2 regions of the Halalkalibacter kiskunsagensis genome follow, and region 2 is predicted to be linked to the other one. Evidence: a T-box and tRNA genes for the amino acid it is inferred to sense, from the RefSeq annotation. Region 2 holds a T-box; the other holds one or more tRNA genes.
What was found. A T-box is a leader RNA that pairs with one kind of tRNA and senses whether it is charged. The one in region 2 lies ahead of tyrS (tyrosine--tRNA ligase), so its partner is inferred to be a tRNA-Tyr.
Positions count from the first base shown of each region.

Region 1: it encodes a tRNA-Tyr, which carries the amino acid that the T-box ahead of tyrS (tyrosine--tRNA ligase) is inferred to sense. The anticodon was not compared.

Region 1 covers NZ_JAXBLX010000047.1:25,555-37,269, forward strand. The annotation lists gene SLH51_RS20195 (carboxypeptidase-like regulatory domain-containing protein) at 1-600, opposite strand, end outside; gene SLH51_RS20200 (aldo/keto reductase) at 1,100-2,002, opposite strand; gene glmS (glutamine--fructose-6-phosphate transaminase (isomerizing)) at 2,424-4,226, opposite strand; gene glmM (phosphoglucosamine mutase) at 4,632-5,981, opposite strand; gene SLH51_RS20215 (CdaR family protein) at 6,009-7,247, opposite strand; gene cdaA (diadenylate cyclase CdaA) at 7,240-8,064, opposite strand; gene rsiW (anti-sigma-W factor RsiW) at 8,187-8,825, opposite strand; gene sigW (RNA polymerase sigma factor SigW) at 8,841-9,404, opposite strand; gene SLH51_RS20235 (aspartyl-phosphate phosphatase Spo0E family protein) at 9,628-9,801, shown strand; tRNA gene SLH51_RS20240 (tRNA-Ala) at 9,860-9,935, opposite strand; tRNA gene SLH51_RS20245 (tRNA-Gly) at 9,944-10,018, opposite strand; tRNA gene SLH51_RS20250 (tRNA-Lys) at 10,044-10,116, opposite strand; tRNA gene SLH51_RS20255 (tRNA-Gln) at 10,285-10,359, opposite strand; tRNA gene SLH51_RS20260 (tRNA-Tyr) at 10,365-10,449, opposite strand; tRNA gene SLH51_RS20265 (tRNA-Thr) at 10,467-10,539, opposite strand; tRNA gene SLH51_RS20270 (tRNA-Val) at 10,543-10,618, opposite strand; tRNA gene SLH51_RS20275 (tRNA-Glu) at 10,628-10,702, opposite strand; gene SLH51_RS20280 (hypothetical protein) at 10,847-11,026, shown strand; partial or broken gene SLH51_RS20285 (AraC family transcriptional regulator) at 11,162-11,490, opposite strand; tRNA gene SLH51_RS20290 (tRNA-Thr) at 11,581-11,656, opposite strand; tRNA gene SLH51_RS20295 (tRNA-Asn) at 11,664-11,715, opposite strand, start outside.
Region 2 covers NZ_JAXBLX010000008.1:47,971-59,685, forward strand. The annotation lists gene ezrA (septation ring formation regulator EzrA) at 1-829, opposite strand, end outside; gene hisJ (histidinol-phosphatase HisJ) at 1,108-1,938, shown strand; gene refZ (forespore capture DNA-binding protein RefZ) at 1,930-2,583, opposite strand; gene rpsD (30S ribosomal protein S4) at 3,107-3,709, shown strand; gene tyrS (tyrosine--tRNA ligase) at 4,065-5,306, opposite strand; T-box leader at 5,457-5,671, opposite strand; gene SLH51_RS06360 (transglycosylase domain-containing protein) at 5,793-8,627, shown strand; gene acsA (acetate--CoA ligase) at 8,746-10,461, opposite strand; gene SLH51_RS06370 (N-acetyltransferase) at 10,693-11,325, shown strand; gene SLH51_RS06375 (acetoin utilization AcuB family protein) at 11,340-11,715, shown strand, end outside.

The DNA.
Region 1 (11,715 bases), on a different contig from region 2:
CCCATCAGGAAGAGCAGCTGAAAATTGTCCATTCTTTTTACTTGAAACGATAAAAACCTCTTCTTCATACTCTACATCTGTGTATTTAGCAATCAGCAGATCACCTTTTAGTCCTTTGGTTCCTTCCGTTAATGTTCCTTGAACATTATGTTGAGCTTTTCCTTTAGGCTCTTTCATCTTACTCTTTTGAGAAAGATTGATTTCATTCTCTTTTGCCCCTTTAACCTTGCCATCTTTTACAGAAAAAGATGCGTTAGCATTATACCAAGTATCAGCCTCATTTATAGCCATTATCGTATACGATCCATCTGGTAACTTTGTTTTTAACTTACCAGTTGAGTCTGTCAAAACTTGATACGCTTTTGTCGATTTACCCTTTTCTTGGATGAAAAGAGATGAATTTCTTAACTCATGACCCTCTGATTTCACTTTTGCTTCAACACGTTGACTCTTAACCTCTTTTTCTTTTTCGGTTTTCATTGCTTGGTATTGATCCTGATTTCTGTTTTCGTTTGTTTCAGCGAACGCATTTACTGATAAACTTGCTAATAAAGCAATAATCAATACTAAAAATAATAATTTTCTTAATACTCCAACCATCCTATTTCCTCCCAAATATATCAAATAAGTAAAAAGCTATTACCGGAACTCCTCTCCACGGAAGACCGCATTAATACTAGCGATAAGTTAATTCTACAAAATTACATTTTTTTCCTGCCGGTTTTTCGTTTGTGAAAATATATTTTTTCTAGGTCTTTTAGTACTTATCAATAAAAAAGTAGTTGAACTCAACATCTTTGTTACAACAGAAAAAAGTCAATGCGCTTTGCATTGACTAGCTGACTTTATTGATGCTGATGTTACATTTATATGCACAATTGAATGTACAATTAAGGACTAATTACTTTCAATATAGAAAAGGCGATTACCACTGTTTAGCAATCGCGCCCTTTAATTGAAGATCGTCCAGCAATAATTTTAGCTGAATAGAACAAAAGATATTGCTCATAAGCTATCCATTACTTCAATAAAAAATGTCGTACTGCCGTGTCTCAAATCATTCAAGTCATAATAATGTTTGCAAGGGGTTTTGACATTCTCACCATAATTTGTAGCCTGCTTCTATGAGGATTTTGTACCATTGTTCTCTTGTCATCTGCATACCCCCTAGCGAATGTATTGCTCGCTTTATACGCTCTCTATTTCCAGTTCCTAATACTATTATAGGATCTGATGAATGCATAAGAAGCCACTTATAAATAACTTCATCAATCTCCTCTAGGTGAAGTTCTTGCCTAATACCTTCTAATACATTCTTCATGTTCTCTTCTAAGGCATTAGTAGGATTGAAAATTCTCCCCCCTGCTAATGGTGACCAAAACATCGGATGAATTCCTTCCTTTAAACAATGGGTCATTGTTCCATTCTTATAATTTTCAATTCCCAGAGGATGCAACATAAATTGATGTGTAACTAATTTTACATCCGCATATTTTTGTAGTGTATCGAATTCCAATGGATTATGGTTTGATAGCCCAAAGTATCTAACCTTTCCTTTATCTCTTAATTCATTAAGAGTATCATTTAATTCTTTCGGATTAACTAGCAAGTCATGCATATGAATGAGTAATAAATCAATGTAATCACAGTTTAGTTTTTCAATTGATTTGTTAACCTGATTTATTATGTACTCCCTATCAGTATTGAAGTATCTCGTTTTTATATTAGGGTTTTCATCATTACGAACACATATTGAACATTTTGTGATAATTTCCATTTCATTTCTTAACTGGGGTTTCATTTTAAGAACTTCACCGAATAGAGCTTCGTTATGGTGATTTCCACCATAAATGTCAGCATGATCAAATGTAGTAATCCCTTGTTCAATACACCATTCAACAAATTCTACACTTTGTTCTATACTGAAATTCCATTCATTCATTCGCATACATCCGATAACTAATTTTGATATTGAAAAATTGTCCTGTAAATTTACTTTCACAATTAGATACCTCCATACATTTTTTTCATCAGTGATATCTGAAAAATTACTAGAAAACAGAATAAAAAGCTTTAGATCTTCATCATTTTTTTAAATATAACAGAATGTTCAGAGGTAATATTTCTATATTTTTGGTTTTGGACATTTAAAATCTTTGGAGTTGAAATCGGTTGCAAAAATCGGCAATTCTTCATCAACAATCTGGCCCTTTAACGGAACAACTCTATTGTCACTCAACAGTTACTTAAGTCGCATTTCAACTTCGGATGTTCTTTTCCTTTTCACTATAAAAACACCCCTTCGGATAAAACCATATCCAAAGGGGTAAAACGGTGCAACTTTTTTGAAACCGGTATAACTTTATTGTAAACGGTACGACTTTATTTGTAATCAACAACAGGTAACACAATCACACTTCCCCTTACTCCACCGTCACACTCTTCGCCAAGTTACGCGGCTTATCAACATCACAATCACGATGTAATGCTGCGTAGTAAGAGATCAACTGTAATGGAATAACGGTCGCTAGTGATGTTAAGTGCTCATGAACTTTTGGAATAACAAATGCATCCCCGTCATGTTCTAAGCCTTCCATACTAATGATACACGGGTACGCACCGCGAGCTGCTACTTCTTTTACATTTCCGCGAATGCTTAAGTTAACATGCTCTTGAGTTGCAATCGCCACAACTGGAGTGCCTTCTTCTATAAGAGCAATTGTACCATGCTTCAATTCGCCACCAGCAAAACCCTCCGCTTGGATGTACGAGATTTCTTTTAACTTTAGAGCTCCTTCTAAACAAACGAAATAGTCAGCTGCACGGCCAATGAAGAAGCAGTTTCTTGTTACAGATAAATAATCTCGAGCAATTTGCTCTAATTTTTCCTTTTGATCACATAGGGCTTCCATCGCACTTGCGACAATACCAAGCTCTTGTATCGGATCAAAATCAAGCTTAATGCCTCTAGCCTTTGCCGTATCAACAGCAAGTAAAGTTAAAACAGCCATTTGCGCTGTGTAAGCTTTCGTTGATGCAACAGCAATCTCAGGACCAGCATACGTGTGGAGTGTAAAGTCAGCCTCACGAGAAAGTGTCGATCCAGGTACGTTCGTAATCGTTAGTGCTTTATAGCCTTTCTCTTTCACGTCAACAAGCACACCGCGAAGATCGGCTGTTTCACCACTTTGTGAAATGAAAATAAAGAGTGGGTTTTCGGATAAAAGCGGCATATTGTATAAAAATTCGCTCGCAATATGAACTTCAACAGGGCGTCCGGCAATCTTTTCAATCAGTTGTTTTCCAACTAGACCAGCGTGATAGCTCGTGCCTGCTGCAATAATATAAATACGATCAGACGATTTCATTGCGCTACGGATGTCTTCATCCAAACGAACTGTACCATCTTCGTTTTGATATTTCTGAATGATGTTACGAATGACAAAAGGCTGCTCGTCAATTTCCTTTAGCATGAAATGAGGGTATGTGCCTTTTTCAATGTCACTCGCATCCAGTTCAGCTGTATACGGTGAACGTGTCATAACGGTACCGTCTAGGTTCTTGATTGTCACATCGTCACGTGAAACAAGGACAACTTCTTGGTCCATAATTTCAACAAACTGATTCGTCACTTGTAGCATGGCCATCGCATCAGACGCAATAACATTTACACCCTCGCCTACACCAATCAGAAGTGGACTTTTATTCTTCCCAACATAGACTACTTCTACATTTTGTTTATCAAGAAGAGCCAGTGCATAAGAACCTTTTAACAAAGATAATGTATGACTAAACGCTTCTTCAACTGATTGGCCTCCTGCTACAAAACGATCAATAAGTTGAACGATAATTTCTGTATCTGTTTCACTATGAAGAATGACATCCGTCAAATATTCACTCTTTAATTGTTCATAGTTCTCAATTACACCGTTATGAACAAGCGTAAACCTTGCTGTTTCGCTTTGATGCGGATGAGCATTAACACGACTTGGCACACCATGTGTTGCCCAGCGAGTATGACCAATTCCGACCGTACTATTAACGTTATCATCGACTACTTTACGCAGTGACGCAATCCGTCCTTTTTCTTTAAAGACATGTACGCCCTCTTCATTGGCAACGGCAATACCCGCTGAATCATAGCCACGGTATTCCAACTTTTCTAGCCCACGTAATAAAATCTCTTTCGCATCATCAGTTCCAATATACCCAACAATTCCGCACATAAAATAAATTACCTCCCAGATTTGGGGGCAAGTAACCTTAAGGGACAAACTTGCCCCCACTCTTATTTTTTTAGAAGGCATGCTTACTTCTGTCTTTGTGCAAAGAGTTGCCTCTTTGTTTTTTACAGAAGTCTATCGGTTGTCATGCTTTCAACCGGAGGGCATCCGCCGAACACTCGATACTCCCTCTCCTCGTCAACTATACTTAGCGTATAGTTCAGGCGCTTTTAATCGATAATCTTAGTCGATCCACCTTTCTATTATTGACTCGCTTCATCATACCTCAGCCAAAAGCCGACGTCAATTACAAGTCAAGGTTTTACAAATTGTTTGAGAGTTAGGATACACTCTCTATATAAAAATATGCATAAGTAGCATGTCATGTGCTACTTATGCATATTTAGGTTATTCGTTTAAACCCATTTCTTCTGTTACAACTGCGACAATGGAGTCAACGTATTGTTTACAAAGTTCTGCTGTTTTTGCTTCAATCATAACACGTACAAGTGGTTCTGTTCCTGATGGGCGCACAAGAACACGCCCTTCCCCTGCCATGGCAGTTTCCACTTGCTCAATCACTTCACGAACACGCTCGTTCTCTGTCACCGCATGTTTGTTCGTGACACGGACATTCACTAGCTTCTGTGGGAATGTTTCCATTTCAGAAGCTAACTTAGATAAAGGTTTATTTGTTGCTTTCATTATATTAACAAGTTGTAGCGCCGATAAGACACCATCTCCTGTTGTAATATGATCAAGGAAGATAATATGCCCCGATTGCTCTCCTCCAAGATTAAATCCACCTTTTCTCATTTCTTCCATAACGTAACGATCACCTACAGCAGTCTGTTTCGTTTCAACCCCTATTTCTTCCAGCCCTTTATAAAAACCAAGGTTACTCATAACCGTAGAGACAACCGTTCCGTGTTTTAACCAACCTTGTTCTTTCATGAACTTTGCACAAATAAACATAATTTTGTCACCATCGACAATCTCACCATTCTCATCAATCGCAATTAAGCGATCGGCATCTCCGTCAAATGCTAGGCCAATTTGTGCTCCTTTTTCAAGAACAAACGCTGCTAGAGCCTCTGGGTGAGTTGAACCACATTGTTCATTAATATTTACCCCATTTGGAGCCGTTCCCATCGTTGAGATATCGGCTTCTAAATCTGCGAAAAGGTGAGGAGCGAGTGATGATGCTGCTCCATGCGCACAGTCAAGAGCAATGTGAATTCCTGAGAAATCTTCTTGAACAGTCTGTTTAAGAAATTGTAAATACTTTTGAACCCCTTCAAAATAATCGTTCAGTTGACCAAGTTCACCACCAGTAGGTCTAGGTAGCTCGTCTTCATCACTATCTAGGAGACGCTCAATTTCCTCTTCTTGATTATCTAGCAATTTAAATCCATCTGGTCCAAAAAACTTAATTCCATTATCAGGAACCGGATTATGCGATGCTGAGATCATCACTCCTACATTTGCACTTAATGCCTTTGTTAAAAAAGCAACTCCAGGAGTTGAAATTACACCTAACCGCATAACTTCTGCCCCAATTGACAAAAGCCCTGCTACAAGAGCACTTTCAAGCATTTCTCCGGAAATGCGCGTGTCACGCCCGATAATGACTCGGGGTTTTTCCGTATCTTTTGTTAGAACATACCCACCTATTCTACCAAGTTTAAATGCAAGCTCTGGGGTAAGTTCTGTGTTGGCAACCCCTCGTACACCATCAGTACCAAAATAATTTCCCATTATTCATTCTCTCCTTCAAACAACTCATCACTCAGAACGCGATGTAATCTCAATTGGAATTGTATTTTCAACTGAACTAAAGTTAATATTTGGAGGTCCATTTATTTGTACCTCTACATCATATTCACCTGTTGATAAATCACTCACATCGACAAATACTTGTATATCAGATAACGTTAACCTCTCTAATGATTCCTCGGACCCTCTTGCCGTTATTGTTACGACTCTAGTTTCATTGCCATTAAACGTGACATCCACGTCCTCACGCCCACCAATGACATCCACAGGTATGTCAGTAAATTCTTCTACCTCTTCTGTGCTAATCGAAACAGTAACGGTTACATCTGCAGGCGATACTCTCTCCACCCCTGGAGGGACTGGAATCGTCATTTCAAATGTTTGGCTTTCTGTTAATTCACTAAGGTCGATTTCGCCTACTTCAACCACATTCATTCGATCAATGATATCCGTTGGACCATAAATCGTAACTTCTTCCGGTTCAATTTTAACCTCATTAATACTAACTCCTTCTGGCAGTTCCCCAGTTCGTGTTACCTTGGTGGGTACTAAGCGATTCGGGCTTGTAATAGGTACTTTCACATCTACTACCTGAGGTTCCATTGTTAACGCTAACTCATTCCCATCTTCATCGTATAATCTAACCGGTGTTGTTTCTTCAATCGTTTTGTCAGCTCCTGCAACATCAACATACGCTTTTGCTACACTTACATCTGCCACTAAACTTCTTGCAGCAGTCACATCAATATTAATTGGAGTGACAATAGGAGTTCCAACTGAATAGCCTTCTTCTACTTCACCAGAATTGATAATATCAACTTGTACCGGAAAAGAAACGGTTTGTTTTTCCTGAAGTTCAACCCGAGCATATTGTGGAACAATAGATACTGATAAATCACTCGGGAAATTACGGTGCTGCACACTTAATGTATGGACACCTTCCCCTCGTTCTCTAACATCGACAAACACTTCAAAAGAAGGTCTTGTTAGTTGGAACAATGTAAGAGAGCTCTGTGGTCCTTTCAAATTCACCTGAACATGTTCTGTTTTATCCGTAACTTCATAGTTTTCATCATCGTACAAAACGGTCAGTTCTACATCCTCGAGCGTATAAGACGCAGGTGATATCGCTGGAAGCACACCAGGCTGTGTCGTCACATTGTCAATATTCACCATTGTAAAAAGCATTAACGCAATAAAGAAAGAGATAATTTTAACAAACCAATGGCTGTTAAACAGTTTATCCATTTTTCTTCCCTCCCCACTGCCAACGTGAAGTGGTTGTTTGCTTCGTTTCAATAAGAAGTTCTCGCTCTAATAAACTACGTAACGTTTCTTCATCAAGCTCTCTATGTAGTTCACCATTTTTTGTAAGAGAAATACTTCCTGTTTCTTCCGATACAATAATGGTAATCGAATCGGTTACTTCACTTACGCCTAACGCTGCACGGTGCCTTGTTCCTAATTCCTTTGAGATAAACGGATTTTCTGATAAAGGCAAATAACATGCAGCCGCTAAGATCGTATTCCCTTTTAAGATGACCGCCCCGTCGTGAAGAGGGGTATTTGGTATGAATGTATTAATGAGCAACTCAGACGTTAAATTGGCATTCATTTGAATTCCTGTTTCCACATAATCGGTCATTCCGGTTTCTCTTTCTAAAGACATGAGCGCACCAATCCGACGCTTGCCCATATAGGTCGAAGCCTTAACTATTGCTTCAACGGACTTTTTAACAGAATCATCTTGAGGGACGGTCCTACTAGTGAACAACCTTCCTCTTCCTAATTGCTCTAGTGCTCTCCTAAGTTCAGGTTGAAAAATAATAATAATCGCAAGTAGCCCGTACGTAATCGTCTGGTTCATTAAAAATTCAAGCGTTCTAAGCCCTAAAAAACGACTCAAAAACCATACAGCTAAAATAACAGTAATTCCTTTCACCAACTGTACAGCTCTTGTTCCTCTAATAATCATTATCGCCTTATACACAACATAAGTTACAAGCAATATATCTATAATTTGACCAACATAATTAAGCAACTGAAACTCTTCTAAAGAAAACATGGCTCTTCCTCCAAACCATTAACATACATCGGTGGCGAATCCTTATAATACCAATTCATTTTCGCTTGTCCCATTATATCATAGTATGTGAAAAAAGTTGAAATATACAACAAAAGAGGGCTCTACTCGTTTGAGCCCTCTTGATCAGTAATCGATATGACCTCTTTTAAAAAGCGTTTTGTATGGTACCAAACCCAATCTAGCACCTGATTTAATTCATGAATTTCACCAGATACATGCCCTACTGATGCGTAGTAAGATTCACTATTCACAAGTAGAACGTTCCCTTGAACTTCCCCATCTATTTGCAGTTGTCCATTTCGAACAACTAAATCTCCTTTAATCACTTCACCTTCTGGAACAATCACTTTTCCACTCTCTTGATCAATCTGCACCTGACCAGATCCTGTAACGACGACCTGCTCATCGTTTGTGTTCCAAAGAGAGGCTATACTTGCTAACATAAGGAAAAAGAATATGGCTGCAGAAATAAGCAATGGATGTTTACGTGACCATTGTTTCCACTTTGAAACTGGTTTTCGCTCTGGTAGCTTTGCCATGATGTTTTCTGTAAAGCCCTCCGGAGCTTCTATATGAGATGAGCTTTGCACAAAGGCGATTACTTTCTTTAACTCATGAAGGTGTTGTTTACAAGAAGTACAGGTAGTAAGGTGCGTTTCTAATTTGTTTTTTTCTTCTATAGTAGCATCACCATCAACGACTTTTTGAATTAACTCTTCATATTGTTGTTCACACTTCATGTTTCACACCTCTTTCTATACATGACGCATCCGCTTTCTTAGTGCTTCTCTTCCACGATGTATTCTTGTTTTCACAGTAGATGATGGTATATCAAGAATCTCACTGATTTCTTTTATCGATAAGTCTTCTAAATATTTTAAAATAATTGCCGTTCGATACTTCGGAGGCAACTGATTGATTTCATGTTGCACCCACTCTTGCATCTCCATTGTTACCACTTGATCCTCTAGGCGTTCTTCATCAGCGGCCAACTGAGACTCAAACGTCAACCCTCCTGCCCCTTGAACTTCATCTTGAAGATGGAAATCAGGCTTTTTTTTACGAAGCCGATCAATCGCTACGTTCGTTGCAATCCGAAATAACCAAGTCGAGAACTTGCGATTGATATCAAATCGATCAATATTTGTATAAGCTCGTAAAAACGCTTCTTGAGCCACATCTTGTGCTTCGTGCATATTTCCGACCATCCGATAAGCTACTTGGTAGACTTTGTCTTTATAAAGTTCGACAATTTCTGCAAATGCCTGTTGATCACCTTTCCTCACTTCCCGAATTAACCGTTTTACAATTGTATCCATTCCCTATCCCTACCTACTTCATTCTGTCTTGTATTACGTAATAGCATCCATTTACGTTTCAAGTTTCTGTCATTTTTTTGTCAATTACTATCATAACACGAAATAGATGTTTCGTTTTAAACAAAAGGGGTATAGATAAGTACCTTTTTTTCAGTCGATTAAAGAAAAAGGAACTAGATGTATCCAAGTTGAATTTGATCATTCTAGAAAGGTGGGACGAATAATGAAGAAGGAAACTCAACTTCTCATCGAGATCGAGCAATACAGATCATTATTAAATAAAACTGCAAAAAACACCTCTATTATCTCAGAGGAAATGCTTAAATACAGTCAAAAACTTGATCAACTGTTAAATGAGTATGAAAATTTACTAACTAAGATTACTATCAAACAATAAATTGAATCAAAATAAAAAACCATAGACACTTCTATGGTTTGGATTATAAATTCATTAATGGTGGAGCCTAGCGGGATCGAACCGCTGACCTCCTGCGTGCAAGGCAGGCGCTCTCCCAGCTGAGCTAAGGCCCCAATAAATTTGGAGCGGAAGACGAGATTCGAACTCGCGACCCCCACCTTGGCAAGGTGGTGTTCTACCACTGAACTACTTCCGCGTATATTTTAGAGATGAAGAAGTTATGAGCCATGAAGGACTCGAACCTTCGACCCTCTGATTAAAAGTCAGAAGCTCTACCAACTGAGCTAATGGCTCATGATGTATTTTCTAATGATGTATTTCATGACACTTTCGGACGAGGTCTCGCTTCGTTGTCTCCCCTGTTCCTTCCTCTTCTAGCAATGCTTTGAAGCAGGCTGTGTCGGAACAACTCGATGTTATTTCTAGAAGCTTTGCTCGTAACTGAGCTAATGGCTCAAAAAATGGCTGGGCTAGCAGGATTCGAACCTACGCATGACGGAATCAAAATCCGTTGCCTTACCGCTTGGCGATAGCCCAATAAATGGTGGAGGGGGACGGATTCGAACCGCCGAACCCGGAGGGAGCGGATTTACAGTCCGCCGCGTTTAGCCACTTCGCTACCCCTCCACTATAAAATGAAACGATGCCGGCCAGAGGACTTGAACCCCCAACCTACTGATTACAAGTCAGTTGCTCTACCAATTGAGCTAGGCCGGCATATGGTGGAGGATGACGGGATCGAACCGCCGACCCCCTGCTTGTAAGGCAGGTGCTCTCCCAGCTGAGCTAATCCTCCACTATAAAATGGTGACCCGTACGGGATTCGAACCCGTGTTACCGCCGTGAAAGGGCGGTGTCTTAACCGCTTGACCAACGGGCCATTTCTTACTGACAAAAAATATTATATCTAAATATAAATCGAATGACAAGTACTTTTAATAAAAAAATTAAAATAAAATTAGCCTATTGAAAATACGAACGTATATTCGTTATAATAGATAAAAAAGGTTGGGGTGTTGGAATAATGAACGATCACAGTCCTTATTACTCCCGTGAAGAATTACTTACATTACTAGACTATGTGCAACATAAAGCAAAAGAGGAGACCAAGATACAAGTGGCGGAATGTATGCTCGATTACGGAATCGATATAAAGCTGGTTGGTACGATAACAGGACTAACGAAGAATCAATTAAAGAGATAATGGTCGATTCCCATACAGCTTAGATGCACAGTGATTAAAAAATTTTTGTTGCCGTTGTGGTATTCGGCACAATTCTAAGTTTGTAAATTGCATTTTACTTTATATCTTTTTTTATGATTTAAGAAGCCCGAAAACGAGGTGCCGAAACAGCTCGTTGGTTTCTTCATTTGAATTTTTCCACATGGAGGCAATCTCCGGATTAACTCCTAGGAACTCTTTCCTTATTACCAACGAGATGAAATGCCTCTAGTTCATTTCACTTCCCCCTTTATTGAACTGGAAGGTCATCCGTGGATAAGCTTTAAGTGAGCCGCCATTATTCCTGGCCTCTGTTGGTGTTAACCTTTCATATTATGAAAAGCTCTTACAAAAGAATCTGGTGAGTTGTAGCCATACTTGATGTATTCCGATAGCGAAATTCCTGCAAACAAGGAACATTCTTTTAAAATGTATTCCGAACAATATTTATAGACAGTTATTCAAAAATGGCAGTTCAAAACAAATAAAAAAACGCCTCTCCATTTCTGAAAAGGCGTGTTATATATGTATTCTTCTGGAGCTTCCAAGCGGACTTGAACCGCTGACCCCTACCTTACCATGGTAGTGCTCTACCGGCTGAGCTATGGAAGCATAAAAATGGCTCCACAGGTAGGACTCGAACCTACGACCGATCGGTTAACAGCCGATAG
Region 2 (11,715 bases):
CACATTTTAAAACGAATAAATCCTCTTTGATTTTTACTAATTCCTTCTCAATCATTTCTAACCTAGACTGAATCGAAAATGCTTCGAGTTGATAGCCAGCTTGATCCATTTCCTCCATGCCGTTTTGTATCTCTTTCACCTCAGCGGGAATTTTTGTTTCGACTTGCACGAGAAGTCTAGGATAGCGCTCAATTAACTCTTCTAATTCCTTAAGTAGAGTAGTAGCTTCTAGTAGATAATTTCTTGCTTGCAAGTAACTTCCATCAGAAGTCGATTGGTCAAATGACTCGAACAATTCATTGATTTTATCCATATTTTCATCAAATGCAGTAAGTCCAGGACCTAGAGAACCTCTTTTTTTAGTTATAATTGTAAATAGCTCTTTATAGGCTGACCGAACCTCATCTATTTCAGTACGATTTTGTTCTTCACTAGAAACAAGACTTTGCACGTCTTCTAAAAGTTGTTTGATTTGGTCTTCAATCCCAACAAGCCTTTGATCCGTAGTTGCTAATTCCTGTTGTGCTTTTTTAAAGCGATTTTTAGCAGCATAGTCCTCTATGTCAAAGAGACGTTCTTCAATATCAGGTAAAATGGTTCCGACAATTTCATCCCACTCACTTCGCCATGTTTCAAACTTTTCTTCTGTTTGTCCGGACATTTGCAGTCGCTTTACTTTACCAATTTCATCCGGGATATCCCGGTTCAGTATTCCATTTTTCCATTCCTCTAATCGATCAACCTCTTTATAAATACGCTTCCGCATAATTGCACTCACAATTATGAAAATGACTATAAGCGCTATAGCTGGATAGATAAAATAAATCATGTGAGGACTCCTTTCTTCCGCTCTTCTAATCTACAACATTACATTTTTAAGCTTCTTGTTGTTTCGGCATATAAAACAAAAACCCTCTATTTTTGACAAATTTGTCTAAGATTTTTACGATTTTGATAAATATTATGATACCATGAAAATGCTACTTTGTATGCTTTTTTTAGATTGGTTTAAGCCAAAAAGAAAGGTACTATATTTGTAAAAAGCATAGAACTTATGCTCGGTTTTTTTCTCAAATTCACCATTATTTTTTAAAGGAGTGAGACTTAGTGGTTATTATACATGATGGTCATGTACATAGTCCCTATTGTCCCCATGGTAGTAAAGATTCTCTTCATAAATACTGTGAAGCGGCAATAGAAAATCAAATTCAAGGTATTACTTTTGCAGAGCACGCACCACTGCCTCCATCTTTTGTTGATCCAACTCCACAAAAGGATAGTGCAATGAGTCGTGCATTTCTAGAAGACTATATAAAGGAAGTTCAAGCAATAAAGCAATTCTACAAAGGAAAATTAAATGTATATCTGGGGCTAGAAATAGATTTTATTGAAGGGTTTGAAAAGGAGATATCTGACTTTTTGAACGAAGTAGGTCCGGTTTTAGATGATAGCATTCTATCGGTTCATTTCTTAAAGGTTGCCTCTGATTATCTATGTATTGATTATAGTCCTGAGGTATTTGGTGATGCGATTGTAAGGTTAGGTTCAGTAGAAGCTGTCTATAAGCTCTATTATGATACTGTAGCGAAATCTATTGAAACAGACTTAGGTCCGTTTCACCCGAAAAGAATCGGTCATATTACACTAGCACGAAAATTTCATAAAAAATTCCCAATATCATCCCCTTTCACTGATGAAACATTGGATATTTTAAAAAAAATAAAGAAAAAAGGATATGAGCTCGACTACAATGGAGCTGGTTGCATAAAACCATTATGCAGGGAACCCTATCCAAGTAACGTCATTATTGACCAAGCCATCAGCTTGGATATCCCATTAGTTTATGGGTCAGATGCACACCAAGCAAGTAGTTTGCTAAGCGGTTATCAACAACTTTCGCCTAATGCGAGCCTTAAAAAACCTCAAATATTATTGTGAGATAGACCTTGGTAGTAGATAAGACGTGGACGTACTAAGTTCCATATGTTTACAAAGGCAAAGATCAACCCACTGTCTTATGTGTTTCATATATCTGTCAATAAAATATGGTTCGGTTGTAGTAATTTGATACAATTCACTTAAATAGTGGGGAGATTGATACGGCATGATGATCATCGTACGTATATGAATAACAACAAAATCAATCGCCTGTTTTCTAAATTCTCCCCTTCTCATCCCAGTACGAATTAAGCCTTCTAGGTCGTGCTTTTCTTTTCTAAGGTATGTTGACATTAGTTCACGTACTAAGACAGAGTCCATTGTCATTTCGCGATGAACCATTCTAGCTACAAAATGATTCGTAGACTGATATTCAAGAAGTGAATGAATTAAGGACAACAGTTGATCTCTACATGAGCCAAACGTCTTATCTACTTCCCCTTTTATTACTTTAAGATACCCTTCAAGGAATTGAGTCATTAGTTCTTCGTATAGTCCTTTTTTTCCACCAAAATGATAGGAGACAAGTGCAACATTGACGTTCGCTTTACTAGCAATATCACGGACAGAAGTACCATCATAACCTTGCGTTTGAAAGAGTCGTACAGCAGCATCAATTATCTTTTCCTTTTTTGTTTCCTTCATAGTGGTAGTCCCCCTTCATTTCCTTCTCTAGTATTTGTTTCGTCCAAGATAGTCATTTTCCTCTAATAATCGCTCGACAAACCCCCTCTATTATTCAACAATTTTTTCATTTGTATTTCCTTCAAATAAGGTTAGGTTGAACTTCCTTCTAGTACAACTTACTCCCCTGCCTGTTCCGTACACGAAAGATTTAATTGGTAAACCTTCATTTACTTTCCATATCCAATTATACTATGCTTACTCCTACTTGCGAAAAATAAGTTATAAACTTTAGAAAAGGGTTATCTCTAGTTACTATTGACTTTTCATTTTTAAATTCATATAATGGTGTTTGTGTGAAATAAGACAGCCAAGGTAAACGTACATTGGTAGCCATTTTGTTCCTCGTGCGGCTGCATATCGAGGTGCATCGTGTAACTTCTAGCTGTCGAAGCGAAGATGCATGAAAGCAAAATGAACATTGTATGAGATTGCCAAGCGGTTGTTATTTTGCAACATCAAAATAACAAGGAGGAGTCAAATTATGGCTCGTTATACAGGTCCATCTTGGAAATTATCTCGTCGTTTAGGAATGTCACTAAGCGGTACGGGGAAAGAATTAGCAAAACGTCCGTATGCTCCAGGGCAACACGGTCCAACACAACGTAAGAAACTTTCTGAATATGGTTTACAACTACAAGAAAAGCAAAAGCTTCGTCACATGTTCGGAATTAATGAGCGTCAATTCCGTCGTATCTTTGATGATGCTGGTAAAATGCCTGGTATTCACGGTGAGAACTTCATGATTCTTCTTGAGTCTCGTCTTGATAACTTAGTTTACCGTATGGGTCTTGCTCGCACACGTCGTGCTGCTCGCCAATTAGTAAACCATGGTCATATTCTTGTTGATGGTAGTCGCGTTGATATTCCATCTTACCGCGTAAAGCCTGGTCAAACAATCGGTGTTCGTGAAAAATCACGTAACTTTGCTATCATCAAAGAATCTCTTGAAGGAACGGATTTTGTTCCAGCTTATGTAACATTCGATGCTGAAAGCTTAGAAGGAACTTACAGCCGTCTTCCAGAACGTGCTGAACTTCCTGCTGAAATCACAGAAGCTCTTATCGTTGAATTCTATTCACGTTAAGTCTTACAGAAAAAAGTCAGTCTATTGGACTGGCTTTTTTCCTTTTCTTAAGAATGACTTTTATAAAAAAGTCGAGAATCTTAATCTAAGTGTAGAGCAAACATATAAAAAGGGATTCATCAAAGTGATTCGAGTCTATATGTATTAGTATCTAAACTATATTAAGAATATGTTCATAAAAGCTCAATTTTTTCCCGCGTTCGCTTATTTCCTCTCTGCTTGGGTATCATTGAACTAATATAACGGTAAAAAAAACAAGTGTATAACTTAGGTGGTTATACACTTGATTCCCCTATACTAATTCTCGTGTTCTCAAATATTATCGGACTTACTTAGTCTTACCTCTCGACTTTATTTATTTTGTTACTTTCATAAATTTACGTTTTCCAACTTGAAGAATCAGATCTTCTTTCATATCCACCTGCAACTGTACATCTTCCACTTTTTCTTCGTTGATCTTCACACCGCCATTTTGGATCATTCTTCTCGCTTCGCCTTTAGAACTGAGCATCTTTAATTCAACGAGTAAATCAACGATCCATATTGCTGAGTCGCCCTCCCACTTTGTTTCAGGAATATCTGTAGGAAGTGCACGTTTTTGAAAAACAGTTTGAAAATAATTCTTTGCCTCATCAGCAGCTTCTTTACTATGGTACATCTCAACAAACCTAGCTCCTAAGTTCATTTTCGCATCTCGTGGATGAACTCTTCCCTCTTTCAAATCTGCTTCAAGCTTCTCAATTTCTTCCATTGGTAAGTCAGTAGCTAATTTGTAGTATTTAATCATTAACTCATCTGGAATAGACATAGATTTGCCGAAAATTTCATTAGGGTCTTCATCGATTCCAATATAATTATTTAACGATTTAGACATCTTTCTTTCGCCATCAAGACCTTCAATAAGGGGCAACGTCATTGCAACTTGCTTCTCTTTTCCATAAGCGTCTTGTAGCGTTCTTCCCATCAGAAGATTAAATTTCTGATCCGTTCCACCCACTTCAATATCCGTATCAAGTGCCACTGAATCATACCCTTGCATCAGAGGGTAGAAAAACTCATGTACAGAAATCGGTTGACCTGACTTATAACGTTTCTCAAAGTCATCTCGTTCTAACATTCTAGCCACTGTCATATTAGCAGCAAGCTTCACAACATCTTCAAATTGAAGTGGCTTTAACCATTCAGAGTTATAATAGATCGTTACTTTATCCATGTCGAGCACTTTTCCATATTGCTCAACATACGTTTCCGCGTTCCTCTTCACTTCCTCATCCGTTAATTGCTTACGTGTTTCTGATTTTCCAGTTGGGTCTCCGATTCGACCAGTAAAATCACCAATTAACATTTGAATTTCATGTCCTAATTCTTGAAACTGACGAAGCTTATGAAGCGGAACCGTATGACCAATATGAACATCTGGTGCTGATGGGTCCATACCAAGCTTAATTTTAAGAGGTTTTCCTGTTACTACTGATTTTTCAATTTTTTTTCTGAAATCAGCCTCCGGAACAATTTCAACAACCCCTCGTTGCAAATAGTCTAACTGTTTTTCTACTTCTGCTTGTTGCGCTTCTGTTAACTTCATCTCTTTTTCCATCATCCATACCTCATTTTCTATATTCTAGTCGAGTCAATCAAAAAAGGAAAAACCATCTTTTTGATCTATAAACTGCAAGGTTTTTCTCTTTGCGCGTCAGTTCTGTCAGACCTAGTCAGAACTTATAAAAAAAAGAGACCTCTCCCCTAAAAAAGGGACGAGGTCTCGCGATACCACCCTTGTTGAAGAAAAGAAATAGATTCTTCCCTCCCACTTCATTCATGTAACGGTATTATCCGTTCTTTGCTTATCACAAAGAAAGCTCCTGACTGTAATTCATCCTCTACCTTTGTACTAATTCACACCGACCATTAGCTCTCTTTTACAGGGAAGCAGGGACTACTTTCATCATTCTTCGCATTTCATATTCACTTATTGTTCTAAAATGTTTTTACCATATGTTTCTTACATTGTCAATTGACTTTAAACCATATCACCAATCGACACCATATGATATAATATTTACTGATATATGGGAGGTTTGCTATGAAAAATAACGTTTCAACATTAATAGAGAAACTCAAAAGGTTTCCAAAAAAATTGCATGAATTAAAAGTATTCCGTAGAATCGGCATTACATACCAAGTGTTTTGGAATCTATTTCTTATTTGTTTAATTGTTGGTTGTATGTCGCTCTTTTTCTTAGGTGGAACGGCTGCAGGTTATTTTGCTGCATTAGTAAAAGACGAACCGCTTCGTACGGCCGATGAAATGCGTACACAAATTTATGACTATGAAGAGACGAGTCAAGTATTTTTTGCTGACGATGTCTATTTAGGTGAGTTGCCTTCTGATATAGAAAGGCATCAAGTTGCTTTAGACGACATCTCTAAGCATTTAAAAAACGCAATCATTGCTACAGAAGATGAATATTTTTATGAACATGAAGGGGTTGTCCCTAAAGCAATTATGCGTGCAACCTTTCAGGAATTTGCGAATTCCACTCTTCAAACAGGAGGAAGTACATTAACACAGCAATTAATTAAAAATCAAATCTTAACTAACGAAGTTTCATTTGACAGGAAAGCAACAGAAATTCTCCTTGCGATGCGCTTAGAGCAGTTTCTTGATAAAGATGAAATCTTAGAAGCATATTTAAACATTGTTCCATTTGGTCGAAATGCATCAGGACGACAAATCGCTGGTGTTCAAGCTGCTGCAAGAGGAATTTTTGGTGTCGAAGCTAGTGAACTTTCCATTCCGCAAGCAGCCTATATTGCCGGTTTGCCACAAAGTCCATTTGGATATACCCCATTCTTACCCGGTGGTGAAATTAAAGAGAACTTAGATCCTGGCTTAAACCGAATGAGAACGGTTCTATCAAGAATGCTAGATGCTAAATTTATTACACAAGAAGAATATGAGGAAGCACTAGCGTATGACATTCGTGAGCATTTCCCAGAACCAACAACTGCATCGATTGAGAAGTATCCTTATTTAACGAATGAGGTATTACGTCGAGCAGCGGATGTTTTAGCAGAGCAAAAATTGCTTGCTAGTGACAATGATCTTAAAGAGCTAACAGAAGATGAGAAAGTCGAATTACTATCTCGTTATCGTGAAGATGCTGCAACAGAATTACGAAGCAGCGGATACAGAATTCATACAACAATAGATGAAGGCATTTATACAGCTATGCAAGAAGCTGTAAAAACAGATCACCTTTTTGGTCCGGAGAAAAATGGTCAACAAGAAGAAGTAGGCGCTGTCTTAATTGAAAACCATACTGGTGCGATTAAAGGCTTTGTTGGTGGGCGTGAGGAAGTTTATGGCAGAGAGTTCAATCGTGCCACACGAGCGTACAGACAGAATGGTTCAACTATGAAACCACTGCTTGCGTATGCGCCTGCTATGGAAATTGGAGCTGTCCAACCTGGAATTGTAGTCCCAGATACACCACATAATTACACAGGTGGAGGTCCTATCTCAAACTTTGATCATGGGCATCAAGGATTATTGTCCGTTCGACAGTCACTCGCTCGTTCTCGTAATGTCCCAGCAGTTCGGGCCTTTCAGATGGTACCACATGAGCAGTTAAGTGAAACGTTTCTAAAATTAGGATTTCAAATGGAATATGAAGGTGAACCATTTGAATCAGCTGCCCTTGGCGCTCCTCGCGTCACAGTAGAACAAAATACGAATGCATACGCTACCTTTGCGAATGGTGGAAAATATGTTGAGTCGTATTTAATTAATCGAATTGAAACACCTGGTGGAGAAATAATTTATGAACACAAACCGATTGAGGAAGATGTTTTCAGTCCACAAACAGCCTATTTAACGATTGATATGTTACGAGATGTATTAAAAGCGGGCGGGACCGCTAGTTCTCTACCAGGCAGATTGAGCTTTTCTGCAGACTGGGCAGGAAAAACTGGTACATCAAGTAATACTCGTGATTCCTGGTTTGTCGCAACGAATCCAAATGTAACATTAGGCGTGTGGATTGGCTACGATCAGAGTGAACAAATTTCTACCACTGTTAATGGATTAAGGTACGGGCCAAGAACACAACAAATATGGGCTAATCTTGCGAATGCTGCCTACAAAGAGCAACCAAGTTTAATGGCTCCTAGCGAACGCTTTGCAAGACCAGACGGAATTGTCTCACGCTCTATTTGTAGCCTAACTGGTTTGCTTCCATCTAAAATATGTCAAGATGCTGGACTCGTAACAACAGATTTATTTAACTCGAAATTTGTTCCTTCTAAGACTGATGACAGCCTAGACAACGCTCGTTATGTTACGATAAATGGAAAGAACTATTTAGCTCTCTCCTCTACACCTTCAGAGTTTACTGAAGAAGGTGTCATGGTCTCAGACGACTTTTGGAACATTAGTGACATTTCTCGTTATCTACCTGATAATATGAAAAACTTAATTACCGATGAAAAAGCTCCAAATAACGGTCGCAAACCTGATGTCGTATCAGGAATCGGATTAAATGGCAATACGCTCTCATGGTCAAAGCATTCCGACAACGATATTGTTGGGTATCGTATCTACAGAGCTGCAAACGGAAGTACAGATTATAAGTTATATAATCATGTAAAAGGAAATGAAAGCACGAGCTTTACGGTCAATAATGACTCTTACTCTTATTATGTAACAGCCGTCGATTCTGAAGGACGGGAATCATCAGCTTCTTCATTTGCAGAAGGATCTAACTATGCATCTGATCCTGAACCTGAGCCTGATCCTGAGCCTGAGCCTGAGCCTGAGCCTGATCCTGAGCCTGATCCTGAGCCTGATCCTGAAGAAGACGAGAATGAGGCTAATAACGAGGAAGAAAAAGAAGACGAAGAAGAGGATGTGGATTAATTATAATGGTCAGCCTTATCTGCATGAAGGCTGACCATTTTTCCTAAACTAGTCTTAGTCTTACTCAAAAAGGATCTGACTCAACTTTAGAGACAGATCCTTTTTGGACATTACTGAACTAATCTTCCATCGTAGACAGATCACCTGTTGGTAAATCTAATTCCCATGCTTTTAATACCCGTCTCATAATTTTACCACTACGAGTTTTCGGAAGTTTTTCTCTAAACTCAATTTCACGTGGTGCTGCATGCGCTGCGAGACCTTTTTTTACAAAGTTACGAATATCTTCTTTTAATTCCTCCGTGATTTCATATCCATCACGAAGGGCTACAAATGCTTTAATTATTTCCCCTCTTACAGGGTCAGGCTTTCCTATCACTCCTGCTTCTGCAACAGCAGGATGTTCGACAAGCTTGCTTTCTACTTCAAATGGACCTACACGTTCACCAGAAGTCATAATGACGTCATCAATACGGCCTTGGAACCAGAAGTATCCATCTTCATCCATGTAAGCAGAATCTCCTGAAACATACCATCCGTCTATTTCAAAATAGCTGTTGTATTTTTCTTCATTTTTCCAAACAGAACGCATCATTGAGGGCCATCCTTTTTCAATAGCCAAATTCCCCATTCTGTTAGGAGGTAGCTCGTTGCCTTTATCATCAATAATCGCTGCCTTAATGCCCGGTATAGGTTTTCCCATAGAACCAGGACGAACTTCCATCGCTGGATAGTTACAAATAACTTGTGCTCCTGTTTCTGTCATCCACCATGTATCGTGAATACGGAGGTCAAATACCTTCTTTCCCCACCGAACTACTTCAGGGTTAAGAGGTTCACCAACACTTAGCATATGACGAAGGTTTGAAAGATCATACTTCTTAACAACCTCATCACCCGCACTCATTAACATTCTAAAAGCTGTTGGTGCACTATACCAAACTGAAACTTGATAGCGCTCTAACGTTTCATACCAATCTTGCGGACTAAAACGGCCACCTCGTATGACATTTGATACCCCAACTAACCAAGGACCAAAAATACCATATGACGTTCCTGTTACCCAGCCTGGATCTGCTGTGCACCAATAGACATCATCGTCCTTTAAATCTAATACCCATTTGGCAGTTTGATAATGTTGAATCATTGCATTATGAACATGCAAAACTCCTTTCGGTTTCCCTGTCGAACCAGAAGTATAGTGAAGAATTAAACCATCCTCACGATCAACCCACTCGATTTCAAACTCTTCACTTGCACTATTTAAACGAGTTAGTAAATTCAAATATGAACCATTCTCTTCATATGACTCATCGACAATGAATACTGTCTCTAAATTAGGTAGGTCATCAACTGGCACACGCTCTAAAAGGGCTGGGGTTGTGATAAGTACTTTTGCTTCGCTGTCTTCTAAACGATCCCGTACAGCGCCTTCCATAAATGCTTCAAATAATGGACCGACAATCGCACCCACTTTAATGGCACCAAGAACCGAAAAATAAAGTTCAGGAGAGCGTGGCATAAAGATGAATACTCGATCGCCTTTTTCTACCCCCGCATCTCGAAGAACATTCCCAGCTTTATTAGAATAACTTTTCATATCACTAAATGTATATTGTTCTTCGCGTTTTGCATCACTATAATAGAGTGCTACTTTTTCTGCTTTCTCTCCTTTTGCATGCCGGTCAATTGCTTCATAAGCAAGATTAACTTTCCCTGTTTCACTCCACGAAAACTGTGCTTCCGTTGTCTTCCAATCAAAAGACTGAGCAGTCTCTTCATAGCTCACTAAATTATGGTTTCCTTTTACAGATGGAAGCGCTTGCATATTCATAATACATCTTCCTCTCTTTTATGTATTTACACTTTATAGTATAATACATACAGAATATTATATCAATTTCAAATTTTACCTATAAGGTAATTTATTGAATTTTTGTTAAAAATATAGAATCTGGTCTTATTTTTGACAAATCATTGACGAAAAGGCTACATCGGTCTTTCATCATGTATAATGAAACGGAAATCGGCTGAAGCGGCTACTGAAAAAGGTGGTTACATAATTATGATTCATGAAAAGACATATTATTCTATAGAAGTTCCTTTTAAAGGACGCACTCTAATCTTAGAAGGGCCTATTTCTTCAGAATCGTTGCATTCGTATGACTTTCATACAGGCCTTGTTGCCTTTCGTCCCCCAAAACAACAAAAAGAAGCTTTACTAGGAATAGCCGATTTACCCGAGGGTAGAATCAATGTTGTGCGTGATGGAAACATGATTGTCGGATACGTTACTTTTCTTTACCCCGACCCAATGGAACGTTGGTCAGAAGGAAAAATGGTTGACCTTATTGAACTAGGGGCCATTGAGATTGCACTTCAATACCGCGGTGCACAGATTGGAAAAAACTTACTCAGATTTTCTATGAAAGATAATGCTATGGAAGATTATATTATCATTACAACAGAATATTATTGGCACTGGGATTTAAAAGGAAGCGGGTTAGACGTTTGGGGCTATAGAAAAATAATGGAAAAGATGATGAATGCTGGTGGATTAGAATGGTTTGCTACAGATGATCCCGAAATTTGCTCCCATCCTGCAAACTGTTTAATGGCTCGCATCGGAAAAAGGGTTAACACGGATTCAATCCAACAATTTGATCAACTTCGCTTTCAAAATAGATTTATGTACTAAAGGTGGTGTTTACAATGATTATTGAACAAATTATGAAACGTGATGTCATTACCGTTATTGAATCGTCTACCATTAAAGAGGCGATGCAGCTGTTAGAACTTCATCAAATTCGGCACATTCCTATTGTAAATGAACAAAAAGAATTAGTTGGGATTGTTTCTGATAGTGATATTAGAGATGCTAGTCCTTCTATTTTTCACTTTACAGATCATTTGGAGGATTTCTTGAAACCGATTTCTTCTATTATGAAGAAACATGTCATTACAGCACACCCACTTGATTTTGTTGAAGAAGTGTCCACGCTTTTTTACGAACACCACATTGGTTGTTTACCAATCTTGGATGGTGATAAATTAGTAGGTATTGTTACTGAAACTGACATGCTACACA